One region of the Mesorhizobium sp. M8A.F.Ca.ET.161.01.1.1 genome, then DNA from elsewhere that is predicted to be linked to it. Evidence: predicted binding sites of a transcription regulator. Region 1 holds the regulator's gene; the other holds the start of a gene.
The links. The regulator LexA, encoded in region 1, represses DNA repair genes until DNA is damaged. The targets are predictions, from matches to a motif close to TGTTCNNNNTGTGTTCNG.
Positions count from the first base shown of each region.

Region 1 (3,110 bases):
CTCGAATCGATGGAGAAAGGCGGCAAGGAATGGGAAGATGCCGTGGTCACAGCCCACTACCGGCTCTCCCGTTGCAAAACCGCGGTCGACGATCCCTCGGATGCGGCGGTCGACAAATGGGACGAGAATCACGAGGCTTTCCATGCGGCGCTGCTGAGTGCCGCCACATGCGATTGGCTGTTGCGTTTCCGCTCGACGATCTCGGATCAATTGCGCCGGCATCATCGCTTTCTTGGTCTGGCGCCGACATTGCGGGCCGCGGCCGGCCTCAAGGATGGCTACGAAGAGGCGATGGAGGCGCTGCGCGAAGCGATTGCGATCGAACACCATACCGCGATCATGGAAGCGGCACTCGATCGTGACGTCGAGCGGGCCAAGGCGCTGATGGTGGCCCATATCGGCTACACCCTGCACGTCTATGTCCACAGCGAAGACAGCGGCCCGACCAAATACGCCGCCCGCGCCGGCAGCTTGAAAGCCGGTTCGGGATGACTCCGGCGCTTCCGCGACATCTATTCGCACGCGTTGGTCGGAGTGGGGCCGGACGCCTGGGTCCATCGCTGCCCCGAAGCTGCCAGTCGTTGGCGTTTTGGTTTCGTTTCGTTCCGCGAATAACGGACCGATAAATTATACAATCCGCCCGGGGAAAGCCTTCCGAACGGCTGACGCCAAACTCGGGAGCGGATGGGCCACAGGCCATTAACCATAACGATTTCAATGGGCCTGCCGATGGCGGAAAAGGTCGGCTTCTGCCCGCCGTAGCGGACAAAAAACATCCGCAGCCTTAACAAATTCATTAAACTTTAAACGGTTGCGGAACACAACTGGAACAGATAGTGTTTGTTCTGGGTTTGTTTTTTCGATTCTGGTTCAGACCTTCGTTCAATGCCTTGGGGGCCGCCATGCTGACACGCAAGCAACATGAACTGCTGATGTTCATCCACGAACGGCTCAAGGAAAGCGGGATACCGCCCTCCTTCGACGAGATGAAGGAAGCGCTCGATCTTGCCTCCAAATCCGGGATTCATCGCCTGATCACGGCGCTGGAGGAACGCGGCTTCATTCGCCGGCTACCCAATCGGGCGCGCGCGCTGGAGGTGCTGCGGCTGCCGGATTCGATCGCGCCCGGCCTGAACGCGGCAAAGAAATTTTCGCCCAGCGTCATCCAGGGCAGCCTTGGTCAAAACAATCTTGGCCGCCAGCTCAAGCCGGCGACGGCGCCTTCGCGTCTGCCCGCGGCCGGCAATGACGACGATGTGGTTTCAGCCGTGTCCATCCCGGTCATGGGCCGTATCGCCGCCGGTGTGCCGATCGATGCCATCCAGCATCAGACGCATTCGATCTCGGTGCCGCCGGATATGATCATGGGCGGCGAGCACTATGCGCTGGAGGTCAAGGGTGACTCGATGATCGAGGCTGGTATCTTCGACGGCGACACGGTCATCATCCGCAATGCCAACACGGCAAGTCCGGGCGAAATCATCGTGGCGCTGGTCGACGAGGAGGAAGCGACGCTGAAGCGGTTCCGCCGTAAAGGCGCCTCGATCGCGCTCGAAGCCGCCAATCCAGCCTACGAAACGCGCATTTTCGGGCCGGACAGAGTCAAGGTACAAGGCAAGCTGGTCGGGCTGATCAGGCGCTACTGAGCCGGTTTGCCATCGGACTTGTCTGGCTTTTTATAGGGCGGCAGCCCCCTCGCCTCGCGTGAGAATTTTCGCTGCTCGTGCCAGGGCCGGTATGGTCCGTCGACAGCGAATTCGATCACAGCCGGGGTTGTGGCCGACTGGGGATCGAAGAAGACGGCAGCACTTCCCTTGCGGGCGAGCTGCCGTTTCGTGACGACGACAACCAGCGGATTGTGGCAGGCGTCATAGGCGGTCGCGTCATTGACGACGATCAGGTCGGCGAAGGCGCAGGCTTTCCAGGTGTTCTTGCGATCCTCGACATAGGCGACGATCGCGCCGGAAGGGTGCCTGGCAAGGCAAAGGCCTTCGCGGCAATAGAACGGCGATCCCTGCGGCAGGTCGGTGGGAGCGGCAATATCGAATTGCCCGTCCGCCTTGTCGAACATTTCCGGTTTGACGATTGTTTCGGAGACCAGAGCGCGTTTCCAGTTGTCGGCCGCGAATTCGTTCGGACGTTCCCGGTTGACGGCCAGTTCGCCATTGCCGATCGGCAGTGCGACCAGCCGTGCGTCTTCCGAGATCAGCACATCGGGCGTGCGTATGTCCGACACAGTCAACAGACCGGCAAGTGCGAATGGCAGTGCCGCGAGCCGCAGCCAGGTCGTCGCCATCGTCGCGATGACCAGCGCGACGGCCACCAGCAGCACGGATTGCTGCGAGATCAGACCTACCCCATCGATCGGCGAGCGCTCCGATATCCATGACGATACGGCGATCATCGCTGTCAGGCCTTTGCCCATCACGTAGAGAAACGGGCCGTCGGCGCCGAAGGGCATCGCCAGCGAACTGAGGACCGCAAAAGGCATGACGACCACCGACACGATCGGCATGACGGCCAGATTGGCGAACAGGCTGAGCGGCGATACGCGCTGGAAATGCCAGATGGCAAACAGCGCCGTCGCGCTGCCGGCAATGATGGAGGTCATGGCCAATCCACCTGTCGCCAGCAGGAATTTTCGCGTCAGGAACCCGGGTAGTGACCGCTTTGGCGACGGTGGCCTCGTCTTACCAGCGCGGTGGTCCGCCCAGCCGGCATAGGCGCCAACAAGGGCCGCGGTTGCCGCGAACGACATTTGGAAGCTCGGGCCGACGACCTCGTGCGGGGAAACCAGGATAACGGCGATCGCCGAGATGGCCAGGTTGCGCATGGTGAGCGCCGCGCGATCGAACAAGACGGCAATCAGCATCACCGCCAGCATGATGAAGCTGCGTTCGGCCGCAACGACGACACCGGAAATGACGAGATAGGCGGCGATCGAGAAAAGTGCGGCGGCGGCCGCATATTTCTTCACCGGCCGGCGCGCGGAAAAGTCTGGAAACAGCGCGAAGGCACCGCGCAACAGACCCATGATGGTGCCGGCGACCAGCGCCATATGCAGTCCCGAAATGGAAATGATGTGATAGATGCCGGTACGCCGCATCGCT
Region 1 covers NZ_SRTD01000001.1:132,737-135,846, reverse strand. The annotation lists gene EN804_RS00675 (GntR family transcriptional regulator) at 1-492, shown strand, start outside; gene lexA (transcriptional repressor LexA) at 903-1,646, shown strand; gene EN804_RS00665 (ComEC/Rec2 family competence protein) at 1,640-3,110, opposite strand, start outside.

Region 2 (3,110 bases), on a different contig from region 1:
GCGCGGTGATCGAGGAAGAGAATTTCTCGACATTGGCGCTGCGGCCCATGCCGAGCTGGTCCGGCGTCTGGTTGCCGAGCGGCACATAGAGCAGGCCGAGCTTTTCGTCGGCGCTCGGCGTCGACCACATGTTGGGCGAGTTGGCGGTGTAGGTCTGGCCGGCCGCAAGCGGCGTCGTCTGGTCCGGATTGCCGGAATCCCAGTTCCATAGCAGCTTGCCGGTGCTCGCATCATAGGCGCGAATGACGCCGGACGGCTCCTGCGTTGAGTAATTGTCGTTGACCGCGCCGCCGACGATGATCTTGCCGCCCGCGATCAGCGGCGCCGAGGTCGAGTAGTAATAACCGGACTTCGGATACGGCATGTTGGTCAGCAGATTGAGCGTGCCGCCCTCGGCAAAGGCTCGGCAAACCTGCCCGTTGGCGGCGTCGAGCGCTATCAGCCGCGCATCCGAGGTCGGCAGATAGACGCGCGTCGCGCAGGGCTGACCGGCGGCGCCCGCGGCATCGGCATAATAGGAGACGCCACGGCAGGTCTGGTGCTGCCGGTCCTTGTCGAGCTTGATCTTGGGATCGTAGCGCCACTTCTCCTTGCCGGTCGCCGCATCGACCGCGATGGCGAAATTGTGCGGCGTGCAGATATAGAGCGTGTCCCCCACTTTGAGCGGTGTCACCTGGTAGGTGGTCTCGCCGACATCGTCCGGACCCTTCACGTCACCGGTGCGGTAGGTCCAGGCCGGCTGCAGATTGGCGACATTATCCGGTGTGATCTGGTCGAGCGGCGAATAGCGCTGGCCGAACTGCGTGCGCCCGTAATAGTGCCATTCGCCCGCCGGCACATCGCCGCCGAGATTGGCGTTGGGTATCACCTTGTCGGTGTCGAGCGCGCCGCCGATGTCCTTCGGGTCCGTGGTCATCGAATAGCCGGCCACCGCCAGCGATGCCAGCACGGCGAGGATCAGTGGCGCGCGGCCGTCCGGACCGGCAAGGCCCCGCCGCGCCCACGGCGTCAGCAGCCACAGCGCCACCAGCACGATGATGCCGCCGCGCGGGCCGAGTTCCCACCAGTCGAAACCGGTTTCCCAGACCGCCCAGGCAAGCGTGCCGAGCACGATCGCCGCGTAGAGCCAGAGCGCCGTGGAACGGCGCCGGTAGAGCAGCCAGGCGGCGACCAGGAAGGCGAGAGCGACGATGATGTAGTACCAACTGCCGCCCAGCGAAGCCAACCAGATGCCGCCGGCGCCAAGCGCCAGGCCGATGAGGAAGAGGACGAGGGAGGTGATCGTGACAGCCAAGATGATACTCCTTCGACTGTTGCGCGCATGGTGCGGCCCTAGGCAACCCGGCATTGCGTGCTGCCCCATACGCAACTTTCTCCCGACCGCCGCGCCTGTCAAGCGCAGGTCAAGGGTCCGCGGCGGCAACCTTGTCCCCCTGCGGTTGTTCACAACGCCGGCCGCCATATCGCTCGAGTGGCCGTATCAGGCACTTTACCGGAACAAAACGTAGACAGTTCTGGTCTTTCCCTCCCGAATCACTACATTCGGGGGAGATGTCCGGCTTTTCCGAAGACATGCCCTTTTTCGACGAACCCAATGCGCGGCCCACGGCCCCGTCGGGCATTGCCGCGCGCGCCATGGCTGCCCGCGGCGGCCAAAACAATGCGCCCGACTATCTCAGGGGGCTGAACCCCGAGCAGCGGCTGGCGGTGGAGACCACCGAAGGCCCGGTTCTGGTGCTGGCGGGCGCCGGCACCGGCAAGACCCGCGTCTTGACCACCCGCATCGCCCACATCCTCGCCACCGGCAGGGCCTTCCCCTCGCAGATCCTGGCAGTGACCTTCACCAACAAGGCCGCGCGCGAGATGAAGCAGCGCATCGGCATCCTGATCGGCGAAGGCAATGTCGAGGGCATGCCATGGCTCGGCACCTTCCACTCGATCGGCGTGAAGCTGCTGCGCCGCCATGCCGAGCTTGCCGGCCTGAGATCCGACTTCACCATCCTCGACACCGACGACGTCGTGCGCTTGATCAAGCAGTTGATCCAGGCCGAGGGCCTGGACGACAAGCGCTGGCCCGCAAAACAGTTCGCCCAGATGATCGACGGCTGGAAGAACAAGGGCCAGGGTCCGGCCGACATCGCCGAGGGCGATGCGCGCAGCTTCGCCAACGGCAAGGGCCGCGAGCTCTACAAGGCCTATCAGGAGCGTCTGCAGACGCTCAACGCGTGCGATTTCGGCGACCTGCTCTGCCACCCGATCCGCATCTTCCGCGCCAATCCCGATGTGCTGAAGGACTATCACCGGCGCTTCAAATACATCCTCGTCGACGAGTACCAGGACACCAACACCGCCCAGTACATGTGGCTGCGGCTGCTCGCGCAGCGGCCAGGCGGGACGCAACCACCACGAAGTGGCTCTCCGGGTGGTCGCGTTCCAAATCTTTCCGGAGTTCCGGATAGAACGGAGGCGGGTAGCTATAGACCGGCAACTCCGAAGGATGAATCGGCAGTTCCGGCCGAAGGCCGCAAGCCCGACCGGGCGTCCGAGCCGTTGCGAGGCCCCCGCGGAGGGCCCGCGCCGGCAGGCGCGGAACAGCCCGTGAGCGATAACAAAGTTAACATCTGCTGCGTCGGCGACGACGACCAGTCGATCTATGGCTGGCGCGGCGCCGAGGTCGACAACATCCTGCGTTTCGACAAGGATTTTCCCGGCGCCACCATCATCCGGCTGGAGCGCAACTACCGTTCGACCGCGCACATATTGGGCGCCGCCTCCCATCTCATCGCCTACAATGAGGGCCGTTTCGGCAAGACGCTGTTCACCGACCGCAACGATCCCGAGGATGGCAAGGTCAACGTCCACGCCGCGTGGGATTCGGAGGAAGAAGCCCGCGCCATCGGCGAGACCATCGAGGCCTACCAGCGCCAGAAGCATAATTTGAACGACATGGCGATCCTCGTGCGCGCATCCTTCCAGATGCGCGCCTTCGAGGATCGCTTCATCACGCTCGGCCTGAACTATCGCGTCATCGGCGGCCCGCGTTTTTACGAGCGCATGGAAATCCGCGACGCACTGGCCTTCTTCCGCGTCGTCGCCAACGGCACCGACGA
Region 2 covers NZ_SRTD01000003.1:191,473-194,582, forward strand. The annotation lists gene EN804_RS09620 (glucose/quinate/shikimate family membrane-bound PQQ-dependent dehydrogenase) at 1-1,294, opposite strand, end outside; gene EN804_RS09625 (UvrD-helicase domain-containing protein) at 1,552-3,110, shown strand, end outside.
Region 2: the regulator LexA is predicted to act here: its motif matches at 1,494-1,511, upstream of EN804_RS09625 (UvrD-helicase domain-containing protein).